Regions from separate parts of the Arthrobacter sp. Y-9 genome, predicted to be linked through region 3. Evidence: riboswitches for the same ligand, from Rfam matches in the RefSeq annotation. Region 3 holds a riboswitch; each other region holds the start of a gene.
What was found. Region 3 has a riboswitch for thiamine pyrophosphate ahead of thiC (phosphomethylpyrimidine synthase ThiC). Riboswitches for the same ligand answer to the same signal wherever they lie in the genome.
Positions count from the first base shown of each region.

Region 1: linked by a shared signal. The riboswitch ahead of thiO (glycine oxidase ThiO) and the one ahead of thiC (phosphomethylpyrimidine synthase ThiC) in region 3 are both predicted to bind thiamine pyrophosphate.
Region 2: linked by a shared signal. The riboswitch ahead of P9849_RS15405 (ECF transporter S component) and the one ahead of thiC (phosphomethylpyrimidine synthase ThiC) in region 3 are both predicted to bind thiamine pyrophosphate.

Region 1 covers NZ_CP121463.1:2,553,810-2,564,195, reverse strand. Annotated here, with positions in the region: gene P9849_RS11505 (TetR/AcrR family transcriptional regulator) at 1-210, opposite strand, end outside; gene P9849_RS11500 (alpha/beta hydrolase) at 247-1,077, shown strand; gene P9849_RS11495 (DNA methyltransferase) at 1,193-2,068, opposite strand; gene P9849_RS11490 (DEAD/DEAH box helicase) at 2,077-3,735, opposite strand; gene P9849_RS11485 (RNB domain-containing ribonuclease) at 4,001-5,488, opposite strand; gene P9849_RS11480 (DUF805 domain-containing protein) at 5,620-6,564, shown strand; gene P9849_RS11475 (DUF805 domain-containing protein) at 6,697-7,407, shown strand; gene P9849_RS11470 (DUF805 domain-containing protein) at 7,514-8,191, shown strand; gene thiE (thiamine phosphate synthase) at 8,266-8,928, opposite strand; TPP riboswitch at 8,956-9,072, shown strand; gene thiO (glycine oxidase ThiO) at 9,068-10,267, shown strand; gene thiS (sulfur carrier protein ThiS) at 10,264-10,386, shown strand, end outside.
Region 2 covers NZ_CP121463.1:3,392,111-3,402,496, forward strand. Annotated here, with positions in the region: gene P9849_RS15390 (hypothetical protein) at 278-997, shown strand; gene P9849_RS15395 (energy-coupling factor transporter transmembrane component T) at 1,125-1,946, opposite strand; gene P9849_RS15400 (ATP-binding cassette domain-containing protein) at 1,943-3,616, opposite strand; gene P9849_RS15405 (ECF transporter S component) at 3,619-4,233, opposite strand; TPP riboswitch at 4,278-4,398, opposite strand; gene P9849_RS15410 (thioredoxin domain-containing protein) at 4,933-5,640, shown strand; gene P9849_RS15415 (TetR family transcriptional regulator) at 5,871-6,542, shown strand; gene P9849_RS15420 (MMPL family transporter) at 6,680-9,583, shown strand; gene P9849_RS15425 (DUF4235 domain-containing protein) at 9,765-10,025, shown strand; gene P9849_RS15430 (amidohydrolase) at 10,120-10,386, opposite strand, start outside.
Region 3 covers NZ_CP121463.1:2,223,769-2,234,154, forward strand. Annotated here, with positions in the region: gene P9849_RS09995 (RNA-binding protein) at 1-158, opposite strand, end outside; gene rpsP (30S ribosomal protein S16) at 159-572, opposite strand; gene P9849_RS10005 (metalloregulator ArsR/SmtB family transcription factor) at 884-1,249, shown strand; gene P9849_RS10010 (cation diffusion facilitator family transporter) at 1,246-2,313, shown strand; gene P9849_RS10015 (hypothetical protein) at 2,398-2,844, opposite strand; gene P9849_RS10020 (VOC family protein) at 2,918-3,796, opposite strand; gene P9849_RS10025 (amidohydrolase family protein) at 3,824-4,960, opposite strand; TPP riboswitch at 5,054-5,160, shown strand; gene thiC (phosphomethylpyrimidine synthase ThiC) at 5,154-6,926, shown strand; gene P9849_RS10035 (hypothetical protein) at 7,023-7,532, opposite strand; gene ffh (signal recognition particle protein) at 7,536-9,107, opposite strand; gene P9849_RS10045 (glucose-6-phosphate dehydrogenase) at 9,250-10,386, shown strand, end outside.

The DNA of each region.
Region 1 (10,386 bases), 330 kb from region 3:
ACGCTCGGCGTAGGTCCGCACGGTCTCCTCGAAGAGGCCAGCCTTGCTCCCGAAGGCGGCGTAGAGGCTCGACGTCGAGATCCCCAGCTCCGTGGTCAGCGTACGGGTTGACGTCCCGGAGTAGCCGTGGCGCCAGAAGAGGCGAGCGGCACCCAGGATGGCGCGATCGCGGCTGAACGTCGAGGGGCGGCCTCGAGTGGTGGAAGACACCCTGGAATTATAGATCGTTTGCTCCATAATTGATTTATGGAGCAAACGATTCAAAAAACAGTGAAGCGTGACGACGGTAGCTGGGTGACGGTGGATGTGTACGGTGACCCCGCCGCGCCCGGCCTCATGATGGTGCCGGGCGTGATGAGCGACGCCCGGTCCTGGGGAGCCGTGGCGCGGGCGATCACGGCCTGGCCTTCGGTCGCCGTGCTGAACCGCCGGGGCAGGACGCCGTCTGGCCCGCTCACCGCGGACTACTCCCTGGATACCGAAGTAGGCGATCTGCTCGAGGTGCTGAACGTCCTCGGTCCTGTGACGACCGTGTTCGGCTGGAGCTACGGTGGCCTGATCGCTCTGCTCGCCGCCGGCCGGCATCCGATGGAGCAGGTGATCGCCTACGAGCCCGTCGAACGGCCCTTCGCCGCGGAGGTTCTTCCGGCACTGCGGGCGGCGGAGCAGGCGCACGATTGGGATCGGAGTGTGGAGATCGTCAACCGCGATATCTCAGGTTTCACGGCTGACTACGTCACGGGGCTGCGGGCGGATCCCGCCGTCTGGGAGGAACTCCGGCGCTTCAGCGTGCCGCTGTCCGCCGAACTGATGGCGCTGAACGCGGTGGCGCCGCCGAAGACCCTGGCGCCGGAAGCCGACCGGGTGGATCTCATCGTCGGCGAGCGCAACCGCCACCGTGAGCCCTATGGGGTGGCGTTCGACGCCATCGCAGCCCGGGTTTCCGGCGCGGGGATTCACGAACTCGCCGGAGTGGGCCACCTCGCGCATCTGGAGGACCCCGTCGGGCTGGGACGTCTCCTCGACGCCCTCGCCCGGATCGAGGACCAGGGCCGTGGCAGCGTGATCCGGGGCTGACGGGTCCGGTTACGCCGGTCTCGGCGCCCCTCTCGACGCAGTGCGCCGCAATGGGGGCGCGCCATGCCGACAAGGGCGCAACCGCCACCGAGGGCACACGGCCGGGAAGGCGCCCTCAGTCCAGCGTATGCACCGTGGCGGAGTCCGCGAGGCGGGTCGCCATGACGGACACGGCTGACGGGTTCTCGTCCACACAGACGAAGCGGCGGCCGGTCTTCGCGGCCACCGCCCCGAGGGTTCCGGAACCCGCGAAGAAGTCCAGGCACCAGTCGCCGGGGCGTGTGGAGGCCATGACCATGCGGCGCAGCAGCCCTTCCGGCTTCTGCGTCGGGTAGCCCGTCTTCTCCTTGCCCGTGGGGGAGACGATGGTGTGCCACCAGACGTCCGTGGGCAGCTTCCCGCGCTGGCGCTTCTCCTCGGTCACGAGACCAGGGGCCATGTACGGTTCGCGGTCTACCTCGGCCGCGTCGAAGTGATACGTCTCCGGGTCTTTGACGTAGACCAGGATGTTGTCGTGCTTGGCGGGCCAGCGGCGACGGGCGCGGGCGCCGTAGTCGTAGGCCCAGATGATCTCGTTCAGGAAACACTCCCGCCCGAAGATCGCGTCGAGCATCACCTTGGCGTAATGCACCTCGCGGTAGTCCAGGTGCAGGTACAGCGTCCCGTCCGGGGCCAGGAGACGCCACGCCTCCCGCAGTCGGGGCTCCAGGAACGCCCAGTAGTCCTCGAAGGCGTCGTCGTAGCGGTGCAGGTCCCCCCGCAGTGTCTGGTACGACCGTCCCTGGAAGCCGATCCGGTCACCTTCGCCTTCCGCGCTGCGGACCATGGTGGTCTGCTGGCGGCGCTGGGTGCGACCCGTGTTGAACGGGGGATCGATGTAGATGAGCGTGAACGAGTCATCCGGCAGGGCCGGCAGGAACCCGGCGTTGTCCGCTTGGACCACCAGGTTCCCGCCGTCCGGCTGCCAGAGCTGTTCAGCGGTCCGGGCCATGGATCCCGTCAGGATTCCTGGGCGGGGGCGCCGGCCTCGCGGGCCACGACCTCGCCGTTGCGGCGGCGGGTGCGGTTGCGCGGGCGGCGGCGACGGGAGTCGTCGTCGCTCTTCTTCTCGGCGGCAGGCGCTTCGGTGGTCTCCGCGGCAGGCTGACGCGTCCGACGACGGCGGCCCTCGCCGTCCCCGGAAGCCCCCTCGCTGCGCCGGCCATCGGAGCGGCGCTCGCCGCTGCGCTGACGGTCGCCTCGGGAGGAGGACGACGGGCGCTTGGTCACGCGCTTTCCGGTCTCGCCCAGATCTTCGAGGACCTCGGCATCCACGCCGGCCAGGACGCGCTTGTCCCGGGGCAGACGTCCCTTGGTGCCCTCCGGGATGTCCAGATCGGTGTAGAGGTGCGCGGAGGACGAGTAGGTCTCCACGGGCTCGGCGAAGTCCAGCCCCAGAGCCTTGTTGATGAGGGCCCAGCGGGGCATGTCCTCCCAGTCCACGAAGGTCACGGCGGTGCCCTTGTTGCCGGCACGGCCCGTGCGGCCCACGCGGTGGAGGTAGATCTTCTCGTCCTCGACGCACTGGTAGTTGATGACGTGGGTGACATCGTCGACGTCGATGCCGCGGGCTGCGACGTCGGTGGCCACCAGGACGTCCACCTTGTTGTTGCGGAAGGCCCGCAGGGCCTGCTCGCGGGCGCCCTGGCCCAGGTCGCCGTGCAGGGCGGCCGCGGCGAACCCGCGGTCCACGAGCTCCTCCGCCACCTTCGCGGCGGTGCGCTTGGTCTTGGTGAAGATGACGGTGCGGCCGCGGCCCCGGGCCTGCAAGATGCGGGAGACGACCTCGATCTTGTCGAGAGCGTGGGCGCGGTACACCAGCTGGCGGATGTCCCGCTTGGTGAGGCCCTCGTCGTCCGGGTCGGCCGCGCGGATGTGGGTGGGGCGCGTCATGTACCGGCGGGCCATGGCGATGACCGGGCCGGGCATGGTGGCGGAGAAGAGCATGGTCTGGCGCGTGCCGGCCGGGGTGGCGGCCATCAGCGTCTCGACGTCCGGCAGGAAGCCGAGGTCCAGCATCTCGTCGGCCTCGTCCAGGATGACGATCTTGATGTTGGAGAGGTTCAGGTGGCGCTGCTTGTACAGGTCGATCAGGCGGCCCGGCGTGCCGACCACCAGGTCGACGCCGTTCTGCAGCGCTTCGATCTGCGGCTCGTAGGCACGGCCGCCGTAGATGGTGGCGATGCGGACCTGGTGCAGCCGGCTGGCGGTGGCGAGGTCGTTCGCGACCTGCACCGCGAGCTCGCGGGTCGGGACGATCACGAGGGCCTGCGGAGCACCCGGGACCTGCAGCTTCGAGTACTTCGGGTCATCGCTGGTCACGATGCGCTCCAGCGCCGGGACGCCGAAGCCGAGGGTCTTGCCCGTGCCGGTCTTCGCCTGGCCGATGATGTCGTGCCCGCCGAGCGCGACGGGGAGCGTCAGCGCCTGGATGGGGAACGGGTGGACGATGCCGGCCTGGGCCAGGGAATCGACGATCTCGGCGCGGACGCCGAAGTCCGCGAAGGTCTTCTGGACCTCGGCGTGCGGTTCCGCCGTGGTGGTGATGGTCTCTTCCGGCTCGACACTCTCGGTGCCGCTGGTGTCGACCAGGACTTCATGACTGTGGGTTTCGCTCACGCGTGCCTCCTTGGCATTGCTCCGCCAGCGCCGGGACGGGCGTCTGCCAACCTTGGCGACGGCACCGGTCGTTCCAGGAAAGAACCCGGAGAAGGCGGAGTACGGGTGGAAGCCGATCGCGGTCTGCGTGGGCCGCACTGGCGGCCATCAGGGGTGCCGGGCCCGTGAAGAACGGGCGGGGCGGGGGAAATCAATGGTCAATCAACGACCGGGCATCCATGACTACCCCTTCATTCTAGGGGATGGAGGGCTGATTCCCCGGATTTCACCCCTCGGCTGCGGCCGGTGAGGTCTCTTCGACCAGGCTGAAAGTGACGGAGCGGCCCTTGATGTCCGCGGCGTCCAGCCGGACCTTGACCCGGGTCCCGGGTTCCATGACCCCGGTGCAGCGTGCCGAGACCGCCGGGTCGAGCAGCTGGACCGTGGCGACCGGCGCGGTGGCGTTCTTCCCATTGCCGGTGGAGATGACCACGGCGTCGAAGACCTCTCCCAGGCGCGGCAGCATCAGCGCGGCCTCGACCGTGTCGATCGCGGCGCGGTCCAGGCGGGACGAGCGCTGCTCGGCGGCTTTCATGAGGTCCGGCACCTGAGCCAGGCTGTCTCGGGCCCAGGCCGGGACTTCGGTGCCCTGGCTCAGCGCTTCGCAGACCACGAGCACCCAGCGGTCGACCAGACGGCGCAGCGGCGCGGTCGCGTGGGAGTAGGGCGCGGCGATGGCGGCCTGGATGGTGTCCTGGGGGACCTCGCCGTCGAAGGCCAGATAGCCCGCGCCGCGGAAGAGGGCGGCCGCCGCATGGATGATCGCGAGGTCCTTCGGCTGAGCGGGATCCAGTGTCCTCAGGTATTCGCCGTAACTCATGCCGCCCGGGCCGTGGGCGCTCCACGGTTTGCCGAGGGCGGCGGTCTGGCGTTCGAAGGTCTCGAGGGAGCGCGCGTCGGGAGAGGGCATGGTCCTCAGGATGCCCACCGAGCCGCGCACCATCAGGTCCGCGGCCGCCATGCCCGTCATCAGCGAGATCTGGGCGTTCCAGTCCTCCACGGGGAGGGGGACCTCTGTGAGGAGGCGGTAGGCGCCGGTCTCCGGGTCCTGCTCCACCACCTGGGCGGGGAGTTTCAGGGACGCGCCGCCCCGGAGGCGTTCCAGCTCGATCCGCTTGAGCCCCACCTCCCGGAGGAGCTGCAGGCACTCGCTGGCGGTGCCGCCGTCGATGGCCTCCTGCACGCCCTGGTAGCTCAGCTTGGCGCGCGAGCGGACGCGGGCCCGGCGGACCGTGGCGTTCACGACGGCGGCGGTGGAGTCGAGCGTGAACTCCCAGAGGAAGGCGGACCGGTCGACGTCGGGCAGCAGACTGCCGGCATCCTCGGAGATCGCTTCCGGGTGGAGCGGGATCCGTCCGTCGGGGGCGTACAGGGTCAGCCCGCGACGACGGCACTCGGCGTCCAGCGCCCCGCCCGGCGCGACGAACGAGGGCACGTCCGCGATCGCGTAGTAGACGGTGTAGCCGTCCTCGTGACGCTCGATGAAGAGGGCCTGGTCCAGATCCGTGGACGACGCCGGGTCGATCGTCACGAACTCGACGTCGGTCCGGCCCCAGTCCGGAAGCGCGTGGGCGCGGATGGCGCGCTCGGTCTCCTCGAGGACCTCGGGCGGGAAGGCCTGGGGGACTTCGAGTTCTTCGCGGAGTGCCGTGAGCGCCTCCGCGAGACCGTCCTGAACTCCTGGGGCGCCACTGGGGATCCATGTGTTCGTCACGCTCACAGGCTAGCCCCCGGGCGGACTCCCGGCTTCTCCGACATCCCGCCGAGCCCTGCTTCTGGCATACTGACAGCAAAATCATCACCGCGTGTCACGGCCGTCAAGGCCAGTCAGGAGCAGGGCCAGCCATGACGAATCAGCCCGAGTCCCAGCAGCCGCAGCCTCAGCAGCCGCCGGTTCCCCCGCAGCGCCCCCAGAATGCGCCGACCCAGCAGGGCCAGGGGCAGCCGCAGGGCCAGCCGCAGCAGTATGGCCAGCAGCCGGGACATCAGCCGCAGTACGGCCAGCAGCAGTACGGCCAGGGCGGGCAGCAGCCCCAGCAGTACAGCCAGCAGCCCGGAAACCAGCAGCAGTACAACCAGCAGCAGTACAACCAGCAGCCTTACGGCCAGGGCCAGCCCACGCAGCAACAGGGTTACCCGCAGCAGGGCCACTACCAGCAGTACGGCCAGCAGCAGAGCGGCCAGTACCAGCAGCAGAGCCAGTATCAGCAGGCCGGCCAGGCCGCGCCGCAGCAGTACGGTCAGCCGGGTGGATCGTATGGCCAGCAGGCGTACGGTCAGCAGCAGTTCGTCTATGGTGGCCAGTCCGCCGCAGTGCCGGGCCCCCTGGACCCGGGTGCCAGCCTCGGCTTCATGGCCGCCATCAAGACGGTGTTCCGGAAGTACGCCACGTTCACCGGCAGGGCGGGCCGTCCGGAATTCTGGTGGTGGTTCGTGTTCGTGGCCGTGATCGGCGTCGTCCTCAGCACCCTTGCCGTGATCTTCTTCAGCACTGGCCTGTCGCAGGCGGTCGCCGACGGTGATTACACGGAGATCCCCGGCACCGGTCAGGCACAGGTCAACTCGAACGCCTCGATGATCATCGGCTTCGTGCTCTGGGGTATCGCCGGCCTGTTCTCGCTGGCGGTCCTCGTGCCGACCCTCGCCGTCGGGGCCCGGCGTCTCCACGACGCCAACTTCAGCGGCTGGTTCCTGCTCCTCTACCTGGTCCCTATCGGCAACCTGGTGCTCCTGTTCCTGTGGGCTCAGGCTCCCAAACCCGAAGGCGCGCGCTTCGACGCGAGCTTCTGACGCCGTCGTCGACGGCCAATCTGGAGCCGAAAGGCCGCCACGGAGCATCTCCGTGGCGGCCTTTCCTTTCCCTGGGGCGTTCCGTGGGCGAGACTGGCGGGAGAACAGGACACCACCAGGGAAAGCGTGAACATGAGCCAGCCTCCGAACCACCCCGGCGACACCCCTTCCGCGAGCGGCGCGCAGCCGCCGCAGCCCGGCACCCAGCCGGTCCAGCCCGGCACGGGCGCACCGGTCCCGCCGGAGACCGCGCCCGGGTATTCACAGCAGTACCCGCAGCAGCACCCCCAGGCCTACCCGCAGCAACACCCGCAGGGCGGTCCCGCCTGGCAGGCTCCCGCGTGGCCGGCGCCCGGATGGGGTCAGCCCGTCCCGTTCGTGCCGCGCCCTCGCGTCGGGTTCGTGGACGCCATCAAGTCCGGCTTCCGAAACTACGCCACCTTCAACGGCCGTGCGGTCAACTCCGAGTTCTGGTGGTGGTTCGTCTTCGAGTACCTGGTGCTCGGGATCCTCGGCTATGTGGCGTACTTCTTCCTGTTCGCCGGCATCATGACGTCGCTGGGCGGGGCGCTGTCGACGTCGTCCCGGCGCGGTTACCGCAGTCCGGAGACCGACTTCATCTGGAGCGCTCCGCTGGTGGCCGGGATCGTGCTGGGCATCCTCTTCGTCATCGTGGCGCTGGCGCTGCTGATCCCCGGGCTCGCTCTGCGGGTCCGCCGTCTGCACGACGCCGGATACAGCGGCTGGTTCGTCCTGCTGAGCCTCGTGCCGTTCGGTTCGGTGGTCGTGCTGGCGCTCCTGGCCATGGAAAGCAGCCCCGAAGGCATGAAGTACGGATATTGAGCCTGCTCAATGGGGAGTTTTCCCCATTGAGCGAAGGCTGGATGTGGTGGAGACTGTACGGTGAAGAAGCATCAAGCGCACCCATGAACAGGGAAAGAACAGGACCATGACGCAACAACCCGATTGGCAGAACAACAACGGCGGCCAGCCGCAGCAGCCGTCCTACGGCCAGCAGCCTCCTCAGGCACCCCAGTACGGGGCCCCTCAGGCGCCGCAGGCTCCTCAGTACGGCCAGCAGCAGCCGTACGGCCAGCAGGGCTACCAGCAGCAGCCCGCCAGCCCGTACGGCCAGCCCGCTTACAGCGGCGGCCTCTACCCGCCGTACGTCCCGCGCCCGAGCGTCGGATTCTCGCAGGCCATCAAGATGGGCTTCGCCAACTACGCGAACTTCAAGGGCCGCGCCAGCCGGAGCGAGTTCTGGTGGTGGTACCTCTTCCAGGCACTGGTGGCGGGTATCCCGATCGCCATCGGCTACGGTCTGTTGATTGGTGGGATCGTCTCTCAGTCGGCGTACTCGGACTCCTCGACCGGTTACACGTCCTCTTCGGACGTCACCTTCACCGGGGCGATGGTGTTCGGCACCATCCTCCTGATCCTGGGTGGCCTCATCGGACTGGCCCTTCTGGTGCCGTTCATCGCCGTCGCGTGGCGCCGTCTGCATGACGCAGGCTTCCCCGGCCCGATGTATTTCCTGGGCCTCATCCCGTACGTGGGTGGCATCATCCTCATCGTGCTGTGTGCCATGCCCAGCAAGCCCGAGGGCATGAAGTACGAAGTCCAGTAGCTCCGGCTGCGACGACCACGGCCCCGGCGCCTTCGCGAGAAGGCGGCCGGGGCCGTGGCTGTTTAAGAGAAGTGTCAGGCGTCGGGGAGCTCCGCGAGCAGGCGGCGTGCGGCGTCCGCAGGGTCCGCGGCCTCGGTGACGGCGCGGACCACCACCACACGACGGGCCCCGGCCTCGACCACCTGGGCCACGTTGCCGTGATCGATGCCGCCGATGGCGAACCACGGGACGGAGGTCCCGGTCGAGTCCGCGTACCGGACCAGATCGAGACCCACCCCGGCGCGGCCGGGCTTGGTCGGAGTGGCCCAGAGCGGCCCCACGCAGAAGTAGTCGGTCTCACCGCGAGCCGCGGCAGCGAGGGCGGCGTCCACCTGCTCCGGCGCGTGGCTCGAGAGGCCGAGCAGGACGTCGTCGTTCAGCAGGGAACGTGCGGCAGGCAGCGGCAGGTCCTTCTGGCCCACGTGCAGCACCGGGCTGCCGGAGAGGCGCGCGATGTCGGCGCGGTCGTTCACGGCCCAGAGCTTCCCGTGGCGTTCGGCAGCCTCGCGGAGCACTGCGAGGAGCTCCAGTTCCTCGGCCGCTTCGATCTTCTTGTCCCGCAGCTGGATGATGTCCACCCCACCGGAGTACGCGGCGTCCACGAAGTCCGCGAAGTCCCCTCGTTCCGCCCGCGAATCCGTGCAGACGTACAGTCGTGCGGCGGCGAGGGAAGGTGTCGCAATTGCTCGATTACCCATGGGCTTCAGCCTAGTTCCTCTAGACTGGTGCGGTACTGCGGGAGCCGGAGCGGATGGTCACATTCGCCGGCTGAGAGGGCTTGAGCGCCGACCGCCACACCTGATCCGGTTAGCACCGGCGTAGGGAAGGACGAGGAGCATGGAACAGGAGCCGGTGGACGTCGCCGTGATCGGCGCGGGCATCGTAGGCCTGGGGATCGCCTGGACGCTGCTGTGCTCCGGCCGCCGCGTGACCTTGATCGACCCGGCCCCCGCACAGGGCGCGACCTTCGCCGCCGCCGGCATGCTGGCCCCGGTGAGCGAGTACCACTATCAGGAAGAAGCTCTCCTGGCGCTGACCCTGGAATCGGCGGCGCTCTGGGAGGATTTCGCCGCCCCGTTCGGGCCCCTCAACGGCCACCAGACGACGCCGACCCTCGTGGTGGGCTTCGACGCGGCCGACCGTGCCGCGCTCGCCGACCTGCAGGCGGCGCAGCAGGCACACGGCCTGGAGGTGCAGACGGTGTCGCTGCGCGAGGCGCGCCGGATGGAGCCCCTGCTCTCGCCGCAGCTCTCCGGCGCGTTCCTCACTCCGGGTGATCATCAGGTGGATCCGCGGGTCCTGCACGCCGTGATGCTGGAGGCCTTCCGCCGCGACGGCGGGACGGTGCTGACCGAGCGGGCGGATGGGCTGCACTGGACGGCGGACGACGACGGCGGCTCCTCCACGGACCGGGTGGCGGGAGTCCTGCTCGCCTCGGGCCGCGTCGTGGCCGCCGAAGAGGTCATCGTGGCGAACGGCCTGGCGTCCCCTGAGCTGAGTGGGCTGCCCGAGGGGCTGGACCTGCCGATCCGCCCGGTGTACGGGGACATCCTGCGACTGCGGATCCCGGAACGCCTGCGGCCCTTCCTTTCCGCGACGGTGCGCGGCTCGGTCCGCGGAATCCCCGTCTACCTGGTGCCCCGTGAGGACGGCACGGTGGTCATCGGAGCGACCCAGCGCGAGGACGGGCAGGCCGGAGTGTCCGCGGGCGGCGTGCATCAGCTCCTGCGGGACGCTCAGCAGCTGGTCCCCGCAGTGGCGGAGCTCGAACTCGAAGAGATCACGGCACGGGCGCGGCCCGGGACACCGGACAACGCGCCCCTGCTCGGCAGGGTCGCCGCCGCACACGGAGGCGAGGTGGCCGGACTGGTCATCGCCACCGGATTCTTCCGCCACGGCGTCCTGCTGACACCCGTGGCGGCCCGGGCGGTCCTGGACCTGCTCGACGGACATGACGACGGGCGCTGGGCGGCCTTCCGGCCCGACCGGTTCAGCCCGGGACTTCTGAACGAACACACAGTGGAGGCGCACGCATGAACATCACGGTGAACGGCGAACGGCGCGCCGTGGGGGAGGACGCCACGGTAGCGGTCCTGGTCTCCCAGGTGACCGGACGCGAGATCCTGGCGGACGGAAGGGCAGCGGACGGCCGCCGC
Region 2 (10,386 bases), 1.2 Mb from region 3:
GCCAGGGGCCCCCTCTTCCTCGCTCGAGTTCCAGACGAGACTTCACACATGAAAACCGTGACCGGGCAATTCCTCGAGCACCTCGAGACCAGCGCTCCGCGCTTCTGGCGCACCCGTCAGCTGCTGGATTCCGGCGTGGGACACCAGGGCATCCGATGGCTGCGCCGAGCCGGTCACCTTCAACGGCTTCGACGGGGCTGTTATTACCCCCCGAACCGCCTGGGACCAGCGGAAGCCCTGGGAACAGGACACGCTGCGGATCCTCGCGCACGCCCACGTGGCGGTCCGGGCATCGCCGAGCCGGTATGCCTACAGCCACGCCACCGCAGCGCGGCTCCGCGGCTGGGCCGTCCTCCATCCGGAACCGCTGATCCACGTGACGAGTTCAGCCCGCCCGGGCCAGGGACAGCATGCGCCCGACGTCGTGGCGCACACCGCGCCGCTGCCGGCGGACCAGATCGAGGTGGTGTCCGGCGTCGTGGTCACCTCGGCCTGCCGGACCGCCGTGGACTGCGCGCGGTCTCTGACGTTCAGCGGAGGAATGGTCGTCATGGACCAGGCGCTGCGATCCGGAGTGCGCCATCAGGAGGTGCTGGACGCGACGCATCAGCTGGTGGGCCACCGGGGCGTGGTGCAGCTCCGGCGGATCCTGGACGGCGCAGATGCCCGTAGCGAGTCCCCCGGCGAGAGCTGCACTCGCGTCGTGCTCGGACGGATGAACATCGAACAGCCCACGCCTCAGCTGGAGGTGTGGACCGCCCGTGGAATGCGTCGCCTGGACTTCGGGTGGGAGGCGAAGAAGCTCGCTCTGGAGTTCGACGGGAGTTCCAAATACTTCGACTTCAAGCCGACGGCTCAGGCGCTCGTGGAGGAGCGACAGCGCGAAAAGCTCTTGATGGAACAGGGGTGGTCCTTCATCCGGATCTCCTGGCGCGACCTGCAGGACGAGTCCGCCCTCAAGCAGCGGATTCTGGCCGGCCTGCGGAGGAGCCGATGAACCGGCGGTCCTTCGCGCCGGGCTCGGGGGTTCATGCCGGAATCACCGGCTGCAACCAGTGGTCTCGGAACGAATCCCCGAACTCGCCGCCCGCCAAGGTCGTCAACCCAACAGCCCGCCGACCAGGTCAGTACACCACGTGCCAGACGCCGAGCAGCACCGAGATCCCCACGGACAGCCCGGCGATGACCACGGCACCCAGCACGACCCAGGTGTCGACCCCGGAGAGCCGGGACGGACGGGCCCAGGTTCGCGGCCCGGCGCCGAAACCCCGGGCCTCCATGGTCACGGCCAGACGGGAGGCGCGGCGGATCGATTGGACGAGCAGCCCGAAACTCTGGCCCAGCTTCGCGGCAAGTCCGGACAGGACGTTCCCGGAGGCGCCGACCCCGCGTGCCCGGCGAGCCATGCCGATGGTCTGCCACTCGGCCACCATGAGCCCCACCAGGCGGAGCGCCGCGAGGGTGCCCAGGACGAAGCGGTGCGGGAGGCGTGCCAGCTGCGCCAGGGCGTCGGCCAGATCGGTCGGCTCGGTGCACGCCATGACGATCACCGCCGGCAACGCGATCGCCAGCCCACGGAGGAGGAACCCGACACCCAGGAGCAGAGAATGTTCGCCCATGGTCCAGATCCCGAAACTGAAGAGGAGCGGTCCCTTGTCCGGGGCGAGCACCGCCGTGCTCCAGCCACCCAGGACGGCGGCGGCCACGAGCGGCCACGCCCTGGCCCACAGCAGGCGGAGGTTCAGGCCCGCCAGCGGAAGCACGAGAAGCTCACAGAACACCGCGATCCCGGCCGACAGCCAGTCGATCGACCACACGAGGGCGAGCGTGATGATCGCCAGCGCGCCGAATTTGGACAGCGGGTTCGCACGCCCCAGAAGCGGCAGCTCGGCACGGGACGCCGCATACGGGTCCACGACGGCGCGGTCCTCGGTCACGACACTCATGCCTCCCCCTTCCCGGGTTCGTCCACGGTTCGCACGACGGCGGCCGCACCCGCGAGCTCCGGCCCCGGCGCTCCCCCGAGCACCAGCTCCGTGGCGCCGAGGGCGCGGGTGAAGTCGGCGTCGTGCGTGACGGACAGGAGCGAGACGCCCTCGTCCAGCAGTTCGAGCAGCAGTGAGCCCAACTCGGCCCAGGTACGCGCGTCCTGCCCGAAGGTGGGCTCGTCCAGGATCAGCAGCCGGGGATGGGCGGCGAGCACGGTTGCGACGGACAGCCGCCGCTTCTCACCTCCGGACAGCGTGTACGGGTTGGCGTCGGCCAAGCCGTCGAGCCTCAGGCGGTGCAGCAGCTCGTCCACGCGCTCCTCGCCGCGGCCCAGCTGCCGCGGCCCGAAGCGCAGTTCGTCCAGCACGCTGCCCGTCACGAACTGGTGCTCGGGCTCCTGGAACACCGTCCCGATCCGGGTGATCAGCTCCTTCGCCTTCCAGCGGTACGGCTCCGGATGCCGGGGCACGGCAACGCCCGCGGCCAGCAGCTCGGACGAGCCGACGACGGCGCCCCCGGCCGGAGCGAGCAGCCCTGCCAGGGTGAGGGCCAGGGTCGATTTGCCCACGCCATTGGGGCCGGTCACCGACAGCGCGCTGCCGGCCTGCAACTCCAGATCCACCCCGCTCAGCACGGGGACGGACTTCCGGGGCGCGAATCCACGGCGGGATGCTGAAGCCCGGCTGACGGCCAGGTCCCGGGCTTCCAGGAGGACCGCACCGGCAAGCGAGGTATCGGCAAGCGCCCCCACGGAACCAGCACTCGGACGGCCGACGGGACGATCTCCGGAGCGGCCCGCGCCGGCCCCGGACAGGGAGCGACCCGAGCCCTCCAGTACCGGCACCCGTCCCGGGATCCAGACCCCCTGGGCGGCCAGAGCCTCACCCTGGGCGTCGAGGACGGCGTCGGGATCACCGGACGCGACCACACCCGACGGCCCGTCGGCTCCCGCACCCAGGACCACCACGCGGTCCACCGAGTCCTTCCACACCTCCACGCGGTGCTCCACCACCAGGAGCGTCGCGCCGGAAGCGGTGACGGCGCGGATCACGGCATCGCGGACCTCGAGCACGCCGTCGGGGTCCAGGTTGGCGGTGGGCTCATCGAGCAGCACCAGCCCGGGGCGCATCGCGAGCACCCCGGCGAGCGCCAGTCGCTGCTTCTGTCCGCCGGACAGGGCATGCGTGGGGTGGTCGAGGGGCAGGGAACCGAGCCCGACGTCGTGCAGGGCCTGGCGCACCCGCGGCCAGATCTCCGCGGGCGGCACGGCGAGGTTCTCCGCTCCGAAGGCGACGTCGTCGCCCACGCGGCCGAGCACCACCTGCGTCTCCGGATCCTGCTGCACCAGGCCGGCCCGGCCCCGGGCGTCCCGGGGCGCACGACCGTCGATCAACAGCGTGCCGGACTCGTCGGCGTCGTCGTCCTCCGCGGAGCCGAGAACTCCGGCCAGGGCGTGCAGCAGCGTCGATTTGCCCGCGCCGGACGGACCCAGCAGGAGGACCTTCTCCCCGGGTTCCAGGTCGAGGTCGAGCCCTGCCACAGCTGCGCGGCTGCGTCCGCCATGGCGCCAGCCCCAGTCTCGTGCCGTGACGCGGGCCGGCCGCACACCGCCGGCGAAACCGCCCATGATCAGCCGAAGACCGGCTCGGTACCGGCCTTGCGGGAGGCGAAGGAGGAGAGGGCGCCGGTCCGGGCCAGGCCGCGCGTGGCCACCCAGGACAGCGCGCCCGCGATCACGGCGCCGGAGATGAGGCAGAAGAGGATGTAGAGGAACTTGGCGGTGCCGTCGTAGGCGATGTTCCAGCCCCAGGGCAGGAAGCTGTCGTTGAGGCCGCAGAAGAGCCCGGATGCCGCTCCGGCCAGAAGCGCGGTGGGCAGGTTGAACTTCCGGTAGAGGAACGCGGCGAAGATCAGCTCCGCGCCGAGGCCCTGCAGCAGCCCGGAGATCAGCACGGTGAGGCCGTACTGCGAACCCATGATGAGCTCACCGCTCGCGGCGACCGCCTCGCAGAAGAGAGCGGCGCCGGGCTTGCGGATGATGAGGGCGCCGAGCACGGCCGGGATCATCCAGCCGCCGGCGTAGAGGCCCGAGAGCGGAGCGTAGGCGGCGGTCAGCGGGGTGATCAGGTTCGCGCCCTGGGACCACGCCCAGAACAGCACGCCACCGGCCACGGCGATCAGCGCCGCCACCACGATGTCCACCACGCGCCAGCCACGACGCTGGGCAACAGCCTGAGTAGTCATTGTCATCCTCCTGGGATTACAGGAGGGGAGGTGCCCGGAGGCACGTTCTGAGATGCTCGACTCCCTATCGCCGGTACTAACCGGATCAGGTTCGAGGGTCTGCGGTTACTCCGCACTCTCAGCGCCCACACACCCTGCGGTGGCGGCGCTCCCCTGTCGTTCGTTGTGCCTCCCAGTTTATACCTGCACGACGACGGCGGCGCGGGCTCCGCTGTCACATTCCCCGGGCGCCGCGGGAGTCAGCCCTGGCCGGGTGTCCGCGGGACCTCTCCCGCCGGCTGAACTCGCTAGGCAGAGCCCGACCACGCTGTCGCCCGTAGCGTGTTCGAACCCTCGATAGCGAGTTCAGCGCCGGGCAGGGCCGACCTCGCTATCCAAGGCCTCACCTCGCTGTCGCCCGCAGCGATCTCGAACCCCTCATAGCGAGATCAGCACCGGGTCAGGCCCAGATCACCCCCCTCGTAGCGGACTCGGCTCGCCCGCAACGACCTCGAACCCTCGATAGCGAGTTCAGCGCCGGGCAAGGCCGACCTCGCTATCAAAAGCTTCACCTCGCTGTCGCCCGCAGCGATCTCGAACCCCTCATAGCGAGCTCACCCCACGGGTGGCCCGCCTCACGAAACTTGGCCCCGTCTCAGCGCCCTCGTTAGGCTCACACGCAAGCCGAATGTGACGACGGAAGACGATGGAAGAAGACTGATGCGCACCCAGAAGGCCGGACCGACCGCCAAGACCCTCCTCGCCTCACTGGCCCTCGTGGTCGCCGCGGGGACGCTGGGAGCGTGCGGGGCGCCGTCGTCGTCCCATGCGACCGCGCCGTCCGCGAGCGCCACGGCCACCGCACCGGGCACGCCGTCCGCCGAGCTCATGGCGAAGCTCGTCCCCTCGGATGCGCGGATCATCGCCAACCCGGCGAAGCCGCGGACCACCCTCATCCTCTTCACCGATTACCAGTGCCCGTACTGCGCCAAGATGGACACCCTGATCGAGCGTGCCAAGAAGGAGTACGGCTCCGAGGTGCGGATCGTCGTGCGGAACTTCCCGCTCCCCATGCATGAGAACGCCCCGCTCGCGGCCAAGGCCGTGGAGGCTGCCGCCGAACAGGGCGCCCTGGAGAAGATGGGCCATCTCGTGTTCAGCAAGCAGGCCGAATGGGCCAAGTCGACGTCGGGCCAGGCGGCGACCTTCACCGGGTACGCCCGCGAGCTGGGACTGAACATGGACCGCTTCGCCAAGGACTTCACCTCCCAGGCCGTCGCAACCCGCGTCCAGCGCGACCTCGACGATGCCAAGGAACTCGGCCTGCGGGGCACCCCGTCCGTGGTGCTGGAAGGCCAGCTGCTGCAGGTCGACTCCAGTGACTACACCACCCTGAAGGCCCCGCTGGATCAGGTGCTGGGGAACTGAGCGCCACCCCCGGACCGGGGCGTCCACCGAGCTCTCCACCGCAGTTTCGCCACCACCGCCCCGGGCTCGCCGCCTTCTGCTGAGTCAGCTGTCGACGTCGTGAATCCGCTCCACGAGTCAGCGGATTCACCCCCTCGACAGCGGACTCACGGGCGGGCAGCGCACCGGGTCGAACTTTGCACTCGGTCCCCTAATTGCACTGGGTGCACAAATTGCCGTAGCATCGGAGCATGGACTCCACCACATTCCTGGACGGAACTCCACCGGATCATCCCCACGGCGGCTCCGCGGAGGAGAAGACCTCCCGCCGCGAGCTCAACAAGCAGGCCACCCGCGCAGCCATCATCGAGGCCGCGGTCAACCTGCTCTCCGAGAACGGCCTGGGCAATTTCACGGCGGAGGACCTGGCCGACGCCGTCGGCATCTCCCGCCGCACCTTCTTCAACTACTTCCCGAGCCCCGAGGCGGCCCTGGCGGCCACGGTCCAGAACTTCCTGGACGGCGCCATCGGAGAGTTCCGCCAGCGCCCCGCCGATGAGACGATCCTCGATTCCGCGATCGCCGCGGTCATGGCGCTCGTCGAGCCCGGATCACTCTCCCGCATGGCGCGGATGTGCCTTCTGACCGAGAATCAGCCCCAGGTCCAGCGCTGGCAGCTCATGGCCTGGGATGATGCGACCAGCAAGCTCAGCGCCGCCGCCGTGGAACGTCTGGGAACAAAAGCGGACCCCTTCTTCGTCAGAACCATGGTGGGCGCCATCATCGGCGCCGGGAAGGCCGCAACGGAGTTCTGGCTGGAACACGAGGCTCCTCGCAGTGGACAGGTGACGGATGCCGACAGCATGGTCCTCAGAAACCTCATCACCCAGGCCCTCCAGCACCTCCGCAACGGCTTCGCCTGAGCGGCCCGGGCCACCCGGGAACCCCGGCCCACCCGGGAACCCCGGCCCACCCGGAAACCCCGGGACCACCACAACCCCAGACCTCCCGTCCACTCGCACTCCGCCCCGCACCACCGGCACCAACAAAGGCACAGACCATGGCACTCCTGCTCTACAGGCTCGGCAAGTTCTCCTACCGGCACCGCTGGTGGGTCGTCTCCTTCTGGCTCGTGGTACTCCTGGCCGTGGGCGGCTCCGCCGCGCTGTTCAAGGGACAGCTGACCAACGAGTTCAAGATCCCGGGGACCGAGACCCAGCGGGTCATCGACCACCTCAAGCAGGCCCTCCCCGAGGCGGCCGGCGGCACGGCTTCCGTGGTGTTCCAGAACAAGGACGGCAAGCCGTTCACGGATGAGCAGAAGAAGGCCGTCTCCGACGCCCTGAACAAGCTCAACGGCACCTCGCAGGTCCAGTCGAGCGTGGACCCGTTCACCACGCAGGCCGAGGTGGACGCCGCCCCGGCGAAGCTGGCCGCGGCGCAGAAGCAGCTCGACGCCGGCAAGGCCCAGCAGGAGGCCGGCAACAAGCAGCTGGACGACGCCAAGAAGCAGCTGGACAGCGCCAAGGCGCAGGCCGCCGCGGCCCAGAACTCGGGCGTGCAGGTGCCCGCCGCCCAGGCCGAGGCCGCCGCCGCCCAGATCGCCGCCGCGGAGAAGGACTACAACGCCGGGCGAGCCAAGGCCGACGCGGCCGCCAAGGAACTCGCGGCCCACCAGGCCGAGCTGGACTTCAACAAGCGGAAGTCGGACGCTTCGCAGGGCATCCGCTTCGTCTCCAAGGACGACACCGTCGCGGTCGCGCAGATCAGCTTCAAGGGCTCCCTGAGCGCCCTCTCCACCGAGGACCGGGACCACGTGGTGAACAGCCTGGTCGCCACCGAGAACACGGGCCTCAACGTCTACCCGAGCAAGGAACTCTCCGAAGATCTGGGCAGCCTGGCCGGACCCGCCGAGATCATCGGCCTCTGCGTGGCGGTGCTGGTCCTGATCATCATGCTCGGCACCCTGATCGCCGCAGGTCTTCCGCTCCTCATGGCCATCGTCGGGGTGGGCGTGGGCGTCGGCGGCACCATCGCGCTCTCGGGCGTCATCCAGATGAACAGCATGACGCCGATCCTGGCCCTCATGCTCGGCCTGGCCGTCGGCATCGACTACTCCCTCTTCATCGTCAACCGGCACCGGGGCCAGATCCTGTCCGGCATGTCGATGGAGGAATCCGTCGCCCGCGCGACCGGCACGAGCGGCAACGCCGTGTTCTTCGCCGGCGTCACGGTGGTCATCACCCTGGCCGCCCTCGCCGTGCCGGGTCTGCCGTTCCTGAGCCTCATGGGGCTGGCCGCCGCTGCCACGGTCGCCGTGGCGGTGCTCGTCTCCCTGACCCTGACCCCCGCGGTGCTGGGCCTGGTCGGCAAGCGCGTCATCTCAAAGCGGGGCTGGCGGCGCGCCGCGGACAGCGCCGCGCACCCGCTGGCCGATCACGACGACGCCGCCCGCGGCTGGGGCGCCTGGGTCACCAAGTGGCCGTGGCTGGCCGTGGTGGTGTCCGTCGTCGTGCTGGGCGTGGTGGCGCTCCCCGCACAGAAGCTGCACCTGGCGCTGCCGGACGGCGGTTCCGAGGCCGCCGACTCGACTGCTTACAAGGCGTACTCCACCATCAGCAACGCTTTCGGCGACGGCATGAACGGCCCCATCGTGGTGGTGGGCGAGTTCCCGGCCGGCCTCAGCGAGCAGGACGCCGCCCTCAAACAGCTCGACCTCGCAGACCGCCTGCGGTCCGTCCCGGGCGTGGTGGCGGCGCTTCCGGCCACACTCAGCGCCGACCGCCAGACCGCCGTGTTCCAGGTGATCCCCACCGAGGGACCGGCGAGCGAGAAGACCGTCCAGGTGGTCGCGGACATCCGTGCCAAGGGTGCGGACATCCAGCGGGATCTCGGCGTGAAGATCGGCCTCACGGGTCAGACCACCGCGAACATCGATGTCTCGAACAAGCTGATCGAGGCCCTGCCGCTGTACCTGAGCATCGTGGTGGGCCTGTCCCTGATCCTGCTGCTCCTGGTGTTCCGGTCCATCTGGGTCCCCGTCCTGGCGACGGCCGGCTTCCTGCTGTCGCTGGCCGCCTCGTTCGGCGCGGTCGTGGCCGTGTACCAGTGGGGCTGGCTGGGCTCCGTGTTCGACGTCCCGCACCCCGGCCCGATCCTGAGCATGCTGCCCATCATCCTGATCGGCGTGCTGTTCGGTCTGGCCATGGATTACCAGGTGTTCATCGGCTCGGGCATGCGCGAGGCCTATGTCCACGGCGCGAAGGCCAAGGCGGCCGTCCGGATCGGCTTCAAGCACGCCGCCGTCGTGGTCACCGCCGCCGCGATCATCATGACCAGCGTGTTCGCGGGCTTCATCTTCAACCACCTGACGATGGTCCGGCCGCTCGGCTTCTCCCTGGCGTTCGGCGTGCTCGTGGACGCGTTCGTGGTCCGCATGACCCTGATCCCCGCGGCCATGCACCTCCTGGGCAAGCGGGCGTGGTGGCTGCCGGCCTGGCTGGAGAAGCATCTTCCCGACGTCGACGTGGAAGGCGCTCGCCTGAACCAGGACCACCGCGAGGACTCCGCCACGACCGACGACGCCGACGGGACGGCTCCGGCCCTGGCCACCGCGGCGGCGGGCGTCTCCGCCCCTGCCGCCTCCGGAGCCGGCGAGGCGGCCTCCGCCCCGGCCCCGGCTGCGGCGAGCCCAGCGAAGGCGAAGAAGAAGGCCAAGGGGAAGCGCGTCGTCGTCGAGCAGCCGGAAGAGCCGCACGCCCTGACCGGGTCCCACGCGCTCATCCAGCTCCCCGACGCCGAACCGCGCGAACTGGGCAATCCGATCCCGGGCGGACGGCGCGAAGCCCGTCAGCGCGAGCGGCTGATCGCGACGGGGATGATCCCCGTGGTGCCGGCCGCCGGCGAGGAGGACTCCCAGCGTGACGACAAGCAGGAGAGCGACCCGGTGAGCGCCGACCGCTGACCCGTCCCGCACGCGCACTGAGCCCCCGCCCACCCGGCGGGGGCTCAGTCGTTTCGGAGCCGGTGCGTTCGGGGCCCTGCGTACCAGCGCCCAGTCCGCTCCCCAAACTCGCAAGCTCGCGCTAGGCCCCTCGCGTACTAGGCTTAGGCTGACGGCATTGTCAGCACCGTGAGGGAGAAACATGCAGCTTCTGTTCAAATTGCTCGGTACGGCCGTGAGCATCGGCGCAGGTCTCGTGGGGTCGAAGCTGGTGAACGCCGCGTGGGAGAAGGCCACAGGCAACAAGCCGCCGCAGAAGGGCGACGACGCCGAGGCGAGCCTCCGCGCGGCCCTCAGCTTCGCGGTCATCTCCGCCGCCGTGAGCGCCGTGATCCAGGTCCTCACCAACCGTGGCACCCAGCAGGCCATCGCCAAGTTCAACAAGTCGCGGGACGTCGTCTGATCTGACGGCAACCGCACCACCCGCATCGCGAGTGGGTCTTCCGATCGCCATCCCCCTCCGGGATCCGGTGATCGAAAGGCCCACTCGTGGCGTTTCAGCCCTCGGCGGGCGCGTGACTGTCGTGAGCCGAGCAGTGCGACTGCCCGCCGTAGACCGGAACGGGCGCCGGATCGACGTCGGCGTCGTGCACCACCTCGCCGCCCACCAGCGTCAGGGCCGCGCGGTGGTCCAGGAGCGCCGCAGGATCCTGCTCGTGGTCGTAGAGATTCCCGCTCCACGCCACCAGATCCGCGAGAGCCCCGGGCCTGATGACGCCGAGTTCGCGCTCCGCGTGCCAGGCCCAGGCGCCCTCGGCCGTGTA
Region 3 (10,386 bases):
GCCGTACGGCCCTGACGGCCGATGACTCGGCCCAGGTCGTCGTCGTTCACACGAACCTCGAGGCTCTCTCCGCGGCGGCCGCTCTTGGCGGCGACGGAGACATCCTCGGGGCTGTCCACGATGCCGCGGACCAGGTGCTCAAGAACCTCGGGAAGCAACTACTCAGCCTCGGTGGTCTCGGCGGCTTCCTCGGAAGCCTCCTCAGCCTTCTTGGCCTTCGGGGTGATGGCTTCCGGCATGACGACGGAGTCGGTGGACGGAGCCACGAACGCCGGCTTGGCTTCCTTGGTCTTCAGGGTGCCCTCGGCGCCCGGGAGACCCTTGAACTTCTGCCAGTCACCGGTGATCTTGAAGAGGTTCAGAACCTGCTCGGTCGGCTGAGCGCCAACGGACAGCCAGTACTGAGCACGCTCGGAGTCGACCTCGATGTAGGAGGGCTGCTCGGTGGGGTGGTACTTGCCGATCTCCTCGATGGCACGGCCATCGCGGCGGGTGCGGGAATCCGCAACGACGATACGGTAGTACGGTGCGCGCATCTTGCCGAAGCGCTTGAGGCGAATCTTAACGGCCACTGTTGTGGTCACTCCTGTTTCTGAAACGGGGTTGAACCCAGCGTTCTGCTCCCGTGGGGCGGGCCATACTGGAGGGTTCGAAAGGAACATGATCCTGCACGGGAAGAGGGGCCACGCAGATCAGGTACCCGTCCATTATGCCAGAGACGGCCAAGGGTGCCTAATGCGCCGCGCAGCGCGCTGAACCACGGCGTCCGACGCCGGACTTCGAGCCCCGGAGCACCAAGGGCTTCTCGCCGCTCCCCCATCCCTCCGCACGGCTTCCCGCGTCGCCATCGTGCAATAAGTCGCCATCGTGCAATAATCTGCGTATGGACGCAGATAAGCAGATATGCGGAATGGATCCCGACGGTCAGTACGTGGAACTCGCCGTGGAGGTCTTCACCCTGCTCGCGGACGCCACCCGGGTGCGGATCATCCTGGCCCTGCGACGCGAGGAGGAACTCTCCGTCAATCACCTCGCCGAACTGGTGGGCAAGTCCCCCGCCGCGGTGTCGCAGCATCTGGCCAAGCTGCGGATGGCCCGGATCGTCGCCACCCGGCAGGAAGGGCAGAGGGTGTTCTACCGGCTCGAGAATGAGCACGCCTCCCAGCTCGTCTCCGACGCGATCTTCCAGGCGGAACACTCCCTGGGCGGGCTCCCGCGCCACCACCACACCGAACGGGGCGGAGCATGACAGCGGACGAGCGCGCCCACGCGCACGCGCACGCAGGACCTCAGCACGGACATGGAGCGCACGGGCACTCCCACAATCACCCCCAAGGCCACTCCCACGATCACGGCCATGACCACGCGCACCCCTCGGGACTGAAGGGCTTCCTCCACGGCCTCTTCGTCCCGCATTCCCACGACACTTCCGACTCGATCGACGATGCCCTCGAAGCGCACTCTGAAGGCATCCGCGCGCTGAAACTGAGCCTCGTCATCATGGGGCTGACCACGGCCGCGCAGGCCGCCGTGGTCAGCTTCTCGGGTTCGGTGGCCCTGCTGGCCGACACCATCCACAATCTGTCCGACGCCCTGACGGCGGTGCCTCTGTGGATCGCTTTCGTGCTCTCCCGCCGGGCCGCGACGAGGCGCTACACCTACGGCTTCGGCAGGTCGGAGGATCTGGCGGGCCTGTTCATCGTGCTCATGATCGCCCTGTCCTCCGTGATCGCCGCGTGGGAGGCCGTGGACCGGATCATCACGCCGCGTCCGGTGGAGAACATCGGCTGGGTGATCGCCGCCGGCGTCATCGGGTTCCTCGGCAACGAGGCAGTGGCGGTCTACCGCATCCGGGTGGGCCGGCGGATCGGATCGGCCGCACTCGTCGCCGACGGCGTCCACGCCCGCACGGATGGCTTCACGTCGCTCGCCGTGGTCCTCGGCGGCGTGGGAGTCCTGCTCGGTTTCCCCCTCGCGGATCCCCTGGTCGGACTGCTGATCTCGGTCATGATCGCAGTGCTCCTCATCGGCACCGTCCGTTCCGTGGGACGCAGGCTCATGGACGGGATCGAGCCCGAGCTCCTGGGACGCGCGGAGCACGCGCTCGGGCATGTCGCCCGGATCGAGACGGTCGAGCGGGTTCGCCTCCGCTGGGTCGGTCACCGTCTGCACGGCGACGCCGTCGTCCGCACCTCGGCCCTCACACTCGCCGAGGCCGATCAGGTGGCGGAAGAGGCTGAAGACACCCTGAAGCGGCACCTGCCCACACTGGACGAGGTGACGGTGCGGGTCACCGCGACCCGCCCGGCCTGAGCCGGGGACATCCACGTCCCGGCGACAGAAAGGCGTGTGGGCGCCGGCCCCTCAGGACCGGCGCCCACACGCCTTTCGCGAACCTCAGGCCGAGTACAGGTACAGCCGGTTCCGGGAGGAGGAATCGGTCCTGCCCGCGAGCGCGGACAAGGCGAGCAGGTACTGCTGCGCCTCGCCGGCCGCGAACGGCACGTCCTCGTCGGCCGCCCACTGGACCGCCACGGACTGCAGCGCGGGGTCCTCGCCGTCGCTCTGGTAGCCGGGCAGTTCCTCCAGGACGCGGACGGCGGAGGCCGGGAAGGCGTACAGCTCGTCGACGGCGATGTCCGCCATCTCGAGCTCCTGTTCGCCCTGGGTGTGCACGGCCTGCGCGGCCAGGGAGCACAGCTGCTCGACTTCGAAATCACTGATGCCGGGGATCCGGAGAGACGACCCGTCAGGGGCCGCACCCCCGGACAAAGCCTTGGCCCGCTGCAGGGCCTCCTGGTGAGTGGCGATGAAGACCTCTACGAAAGCGTTCGACTGGCTCATGTCATCCTCGGGTTCGTCGGTGGCGCTGGGGGTTCCCGGATCTCCAGGACGACTGGAGCCGGATGGCTTCAGGCTATCCCACCGCGATGCGCACCTGGTTGCGCCACGGGTCTTCGAAGCGCAATTCCGCACCGGTGTGGTGATGGGCCACCCCGGCGACGCGGAGACGGTCCGCGAGCGCCGCGACGTCGTCGTCCGCCGGGACATGGAGGAGGACCTCGCCGAGCCCCAGCGTGTCCTTGCGCGGACCGGCTCCGCGGCTGTTCCACACGTTCATGGCCATGTGGTGGTGATAGCCGCCGGCCGAGACGAAGAGGGCGCTGTTCCCGATCTCCGCGGTGCGCTCGAAGCCCAGCGTGTCCACGTAGAAGCGCGCGGCGGTCGCGACGTCCCCCACCTGGAGATGCACATGCCCGACGTCGGCACGCGCCTGCCGCTGCTGCTGCAGCGCGGTTTCACTCAGGTGCTCGCCGAGGTAGCCGTTGGGATCCAGCGGCAGCGAGTCCATGACGACGGTGCTCCCGTCCCAGGACCATTCGCTGCGCGGACGGTCGTAGTACAGCTCGATGCCGTTGCCCTCGGGGTCGCCGAAGTAGAACGCCTGGCTGACGAGGTGATCGGCGCTCCCCTGGAAGAGCCGCGCGTCATAGGACGCGGCGGTGGCCAGCGTGGCCGCGAGGGACGCCTGATCCTCGAAGAGGAGCGCGGTGTGGAAGAGCCCGGCCTCTCCCCGGCCCGGAAGCTGCAGCCCGGCGGCCGGCTCCAGGTGCACGAGGGCGGCGTCGCCGCGGCCGAGGTAGAGGCCGCCGTCCCGTTCGGCGACGACCTCCAGGCCGAGTGCGCGCTGGTAATAGTCGCTCATGAGGTTCATGTCGGCGACCTTGAGCATGACGGTCCCCATGCTCAGATCGGCGGGGAGGAGGTCCTGGGACTGCGGGAGCGAAGTGTTCATACCTCTAAAATTACTTGAAGCTTCAATTTATTCCATCCCGGTGGCGCGTTTTTCGCCCGGCAGGTCACCATTCAGGACCACGCGGCGTGGCGCGGCCAGCGTCCCCAGGTTCCGGCGCGGGTCCTGCGCGTACAGCACCACATCAGCCGGAGCGCCCTCCTCGAGGTTCTCCGCCCCGAGCCACTCCCGGGCGGACCAGCACGCGGCGTCCAGGGCCACCACCGACGGCAGCCCCGCGCGGTGCAGCTCCGCGATCTCGTCCGCGATCCGCCCGTGCGCGATCACGCTGCCGGCGTCCGTCCCCGCGAAGATCTGGACCCCGGCCGAATAGGCACGGGCGACGTTCTCGTAGCGCCGCTCCCAGAGCGCGTGCATGTGCGCCGCATAGACCGGGAACTTCGGTTCGGCCTGGGCCACGATGTCCGGGAACGTGGCGATGTTGATCAGGGTGGGGACGATCGGGATGCCCGCCTCCACGAGCCGGGGCAGGTGCTCCGGCTGGAGACCCGTCGCGTGTTCGATGCAGTCGATCCCGGCGGCGATGACATCGTCCAGGACCTCCTCGCCGAAGCAGTGCGCCGTGACCCGGGCGCCCTCCTCGTGGGCCGCGGCGATCGCCTCCGCCACCAGATCGGCGGGGAACGACGGGCGGAGGTCGCCGGCGTCGCGGTCGATCCAGTCCCCCACCAGCTTCACCCAGCCCCGCGGGTCAGCAGCCACGGAAAGGCGAGCCTGTTCGCGGACGGTCTCGACGAGGTCCCGGTCCTCAACCTCGAGGGCCAGGCCGCGGAGGTAGCGACGGGAGGCGGCGACGTGCCGCGCCGCCCGGATGATGCGCGGCGCGTCGGCCCGCCCGGTGAGCCAGCGGGTGTCCGCCGGGGACCCGGCGTCGCGCACCAGAAGAGTGCCCGCGGCCAGATCGGCGCGCGCCTGCGCCAAGGAGGTGGGTTCGTCCGCGGCGCCGCCCTCCACGAGGCCGATGTGGCAATGCGCGTCCACCAGGCCGGGGACCACCCAGCCGTCCAGCGTGAGGTCCGGTTCCACCGTCGGCATGCTGAACGTCAGGCGCCCGTCCACGGACCAGAGCCCGAGGGCTTCGTCGTCCGGCCCCAGCAGAACGGGGCCTGTGAACTCGATGACTGGATGGCGTCGCATGTCCGGCATGGCTTCAAGCGTAGGTCAGTGCGCCGGCGAGCGGGAGATGACGGTCACGGTCCGGGCGTTGCGGACCGCCCCGTCCGGACCGTGCTACGGTGTTCGCGACCACACGGGTGTCCCAGGAGGGGCTGAGATCGGACTGTCACTGTCCGGACCGTAGAACCTGACCGGGTAATGCCGGCGAAGGAAGTGAGTACCGATGAAATCCTTGCAGCAATCCCCTGCCCACAGCCTGGAATTCCTCACGGGAGACGACGGCATCGCCGTGCCCGTGACGAGCATCCAGCTGGACGACTCGCCCGACGGCACTGCCAACGCCCCGTTCCAGGCGTACCGCACGGTGGGGCCGGGCAGCGAACCCGAGCATGGCCTGCCGGCCCTCCGCGCCGGCTGGATAGCCGCCCGCGGCGACGTCGAAGAGTACGAAGGGCGGCAGCGCGATCTGCTCGACGACGGCCGCTCGGCCGCACGCCGTGGCGCCGCCTCCGCGGAGTGGCGAGGTGCGCAGCGGCCGCCGCTGAAGGCACAACCCGGCCGGCGGGTGACCCAGATGCACTACGCCCGCGCCGGGATCGTGACCCCGGAGATGCGCTTCGTGGCACTCCGCGAGAACTGCCCGGTGGAACTCGTCCGCTCCGAGCTCGCCGCCGGCCGGGCGATCATCCCGGCCAACATCAACCACCCGGAATCCGAGCCGATGATCATCGGCAAGGCCTTCCTGGTCAAGATCAACGCCAACATCGGCAACTCGGCGGTGACCAGTTCCATCGCCGAAGAGGTGGACAAACTCCACTGGGCCACCCTGTGGGGCGCGGACACGGTCATGGACCTCTCCACCGGGGACGACATCCACACCACGCGCGAGTGGATCCTGCGGAACTCCCCCGTGCCGATCGGCACCGTGCCCATTTATCAGGCCCTGGAGAAGGTCAACGGCGACGCCTCGGCGCTCACCTGGGAGGTCTTCCGGGACACCGTGATCGAACAGTGCGAGCAGGGCGTGGACTACATGACCATCCACGCCGGGGTGCTCCTGCGCTACGTGCCGCTCACGGCGGACCGCGTCACGGGCATCGTCTCCCGCGGCGGCTCCATCATGGCCGGCTGGTGCCTGGCGCACCACCGGGAGAACTTCCTCTACACCCACTTCGACGAACTCTGCGAGATCTTCGCGCAGTACGACGTCGCCTTCTCCCTGGGCGACGGCCTGCGCCCCGGCTCGACGGCGGACGCCAACGACGCCGCGCAGTTCGCCGAGCTGGACACGCTGGCTGAGCTCACCAAGCGGGCGTGGGAATACGACGTCCAGGTCATGGTCGAGGGCCCGGGGCACATCCCGTTCCACCTGGTCCGCGAGAACGTGGAACGCCAGCAGGAACTCTGCGACGGCGCCCCGTTCTACACGCTCGGCCCACTCGTGACGGACGTCGCCCCGGGTTACGACCACATCACCTCGGCCATCGGCGCCACGGAGATCGCCCGCTACGGCACTGCCATGCTGTGTTACGTCACGCCCAAGGAGCATCTGGGGCTGCCGAACAAGGACGATGTGAAGACCGGCGTGATCACGTACAAGATCGCGGCCCACGCGGCGGACCTGGCCAAGGGCCACCCGGGGGCACACGAACGGGACGACGCCTTGTCCAAGGCCCGGTTCGAGTTCCGCTGGAAGGATCAGTTCTCGCTGTCCCTCGACCCCGCCACGGCCGAAGCGTTCCATGACGAGACGCTGCCCGCCGAACCGGCCAAGACGGCGCACTTCTGTTCGATGTGCGGGCCGAAGTTCTGCTCCATGAGGATCTCCCAGGACATCCGGCGGGACTTCGGTTCGCGGGAAGCCCAGGAGGCCACGGTGGAGGAAGCCCTGGCTCAGGAAGCCCTGGCCGGGATGGCGGCGAAGAGCCGGGAATTCCGGTCCCAAGGCGGCAAGGTCTACGTGGAATCGATCCCGGTGGGCGCGCCCCAGGACTGAGTCGCAGGAATGCGGGGTCGCTTGCTGCCGGATGATCCGTCCGGAGCCGGCAGGAAGTGACCCCCGCAGTGCGTTTAAGGTTTAAGGCAGTGCGCCTCAGGCGGTGCGGCGGAGAAAATCCTTGATGGCGGCCGCGCCCTCGAAGGAGTCCTGTGGCCGGTGACCGCCTGGCGCCACGACGTGTTCCGCGCCGGACTCGGCCAGGAGCCGTGCGGTGCGTTCGTATGCCGGCTCCCACCCGCCGGAGAGCACGAGCATCGGAACACCCGGGATGATCGCGCCTTCGGTCCCCTGGGGACGGGGCGCGGTGAGATCCGGCAGCCACGGTTCGCACAGGACGAGGGCCCGCACCAGTGAGGGATGCTCGACGGCGGCCTGCACGGCCGCCGTCGAACCCTCGCCATGCGCCACGAGGGCGGACGGCACCTCGGCCAGGGTGCCGAGGACCGCCTCGGCGTCGAGCGCCTGACCGTCCGGCTGCTTCAGGAACAGCGCGTCGAACTCGAGCGCCAGTCCGTGCTGCCGTGGCCAGGCGGCGGCCCCGGACGCGTCACGCCCGGGGACGAAGACCACCCGGGGCAGCGCGCCGGTGCTGTTCAGGACCAAACCTTATTTGCCCAGGAACTTCTCGAAGCCCTTGGGGAGCTCCATGGTGGACGGGTCGAAGTCCTGCGCCTGCTGCCCGAACGCCGCGCCGGACGGGGCGCGGTTCGCCTTCCGGGCCTCGGCTTCGCGCAGTTCCTGAGCGGCCTTCGCCGGGTTGCCCGAGCGGGCCTTCTTCTTACCGGCGTTCTTCTTGGCCGCCTTGCGAGCCGTTCCGCCACCGGCGCCCATCGACATGCCAGGCATCCCCGGCATACCGCCCTGCGCCATCTTCTTCATCATCTTCTGGGCCTGGCCGAAGCGCTCCAGGAGGCCGTTGACCTCGGAGACGTGCACGCCGGAACCACGGGCGATACGGGCGCGGCGCGAGCCGTTGATGATCTTCGGCGCCACACGCTCGTGCGGGGTCATGGAGCGGACCATCGCCTCGACGCGGTCGATTTCGCGCTCGTCGAACTGCTCCAGCTGCTGACGCATGTTCTGCGCGCCCGGCATCATCATGAGCATCTTCTTCATCGAGCCCATTTTGCGGATCTGCTGCATCTGGGCGAGGAAGTCGTCGAAGGTGAAGTCCTCCTGGTCGGCGAACTTCTTCGCCATCCGGGCGGCTTCGTCCTTGTCCCAGTTCTGCTCGGCCTGCTCGATCAGGGACAGGATGTCGCCCATGTCCAGGATGCGGGAGGCCATGCGGTCCGGGTGGAAGAGCTCGAAGTCGTCCACGCCTTCGCCGGTGGAGGCGAACATGACCGGCTTGCCGGTGACCGACGCGACGGAGAGCGCGGCGCCACCGCGGGCGTCGCCGTCGAGCTTGGACAGCACGACGCCGGTGAAGTCGACGCCCTCGTGGAAGGCATTCGCCGTGTTGACGGCATCCTGGCCGATCATCGCGTCGATGACGAACAGGACCTCGTCAGGGTTGATCGCCTCACGGATACGGCGCGCCTGGTCCATCATCTCGGCGTCCACGCCGAGGCGGCCGGCGGTGTCCACGATGACCACGTCGTGCAGCTTCTGGCGGGCCTCGGCCACGCCGGCCTCCGCGACGGCGACCGGATCGCCGGTGGGGACGTCGAACTCGCTGGTGGTGCCCGGGTGCGGTGCGAAGACCGGCACGCCGGCGCGCTGGCCGACCACCTGGAGCTGCGTCACGGCGTTGGGGCGCTGAAGGTCACATGCCACCAGCAGGGGGCTGTGGCCCTGGCCCTTGAGCCACTTGGAGAGCTTGCCGGCCAGGGTGGTCTTACCGGCGCCCTGCAGACCGGCGAGCATGATCACGGTGGGCGGGTTCTTGGCCAGACGCAGGCGGCGGGTCTCGCCGCCCAGGATCGTGACGAGCTCCTCGTTGACGATCTTGACGATCTGCTGGCTCGGGTTCAGCGCAGCGGAGACCTCGGCGCCGAGGGCGCGCTCCTTCACGCGGGAGGCGAACTCACGCACCACGGGCACGGCGACGTCGGCATCCAGCAGGGCGCGACGGATCTCGCGCACGGTGGCATCGACGTCGGCCTCGCTCAGGCGGCCTTTGCCGCGGAGGTTCTTGAACGTCGCTGTGAGCCGGTCAGAGAGTGAATTGAACACGCGCCGCGCACTTCTTTCGGATGGAGGTTCTAGGACTTCGCCCAGGTGCGGGAACGAACCCCTCACCGGGCCCCGCGCCAGGGTGGCACGGGCTTTCAGCTTTCTAGGGTACCAAGTCGGACTGACGAGATGGCATGCTGGCATGGTGACCAGTACGCGACGCGCCCGGCGATCCCGGGCCCAGGACATCAAGACACTGCTCATCCTCGGCGCCTCGGGCGACCTCACGGGACGGCTCCTGCTCCCGGGGCTCGCTTCCCTGGTCTCCGCCGGGCGGGCGCCCGGGCTCACCCTGGTGGGTGCGGGGACCGAGCCCTGGACGCCCAGCAAGTGGCAGCGGCGGCTCGCGAAGGCCCTCCCCCTGGACGCCGGCGAGGAGGCGAGCGCCCACTGGAAGGAGCTCATGGCCACCTCGCAGTACCGCCAGGTGGATGTGACCGCGCCCGGCGCCCTGGCCGGCCTGCTCGCGTCGTTGGACGGCCCCGTGGCAGTCTTCTTCGCCCTGCCGCCGCGCATCAGCCAGCTCGCCTGCGAATCGCTCTCCCCCGAGGAGGTTCCCTTCGGTACGCGCCTGGTCCTCGAAAAGCCGTTCGGCTCGGACGCGGCCTCGGCCCGCGAGCTCAACGGCACCCTGCGCCGCCTGGTTCCCGAGGAGCACATCCACCGGGTGGACCACTTCCTCGGCAAGTCCACGGTGCTCAACATCATCGGCATGCGCTTCGCGAACCGCTTCTTCGAGCCGCTGTGGAACCGGGACAACGTCGCCGAAGTGGAGATCGCGTTCGAGGAGGACCTCGCCCTGGAGGGCCGTGCGGGCTATTACGACTCCGCGGGAGCGCTGCGTGACATGATCCAGAGCCACCTGCTCCAGGTGATGGCGCTCATGGCCATGGAACCTCCCGCGACGCTCAGCGAGCGCGATCTGCGGGACGGCATCGCCACGGTCCTGCGCGCCAGCCGCGTCGCCACGCCGTTCCGGCGCAACACGCGCCGCGCCCGGTACACCGCCGGCAGGATCGGCGGCCGGAAGGTCCCCGACTACGTCGCCGAAGAGGGCGTGCACCCGGACCGTGAGACCGAGACGTTCGCCGAGGTCCGCGTCGAGATCAACAACACCCGCTGGGCCGGGGTGCCGTTCATCCTGCGGACCGGCAAGGCCATGGGCACGCGCCGCAAGGAGGCCGTGGTCCGCTTCCGTCCGCTGGCGCATCTGCCGGCCGGCTTCAGCGGCACGGACCAGCCGGACGAACTGCGCATCGGTTTCGGGCCGGACACCCTG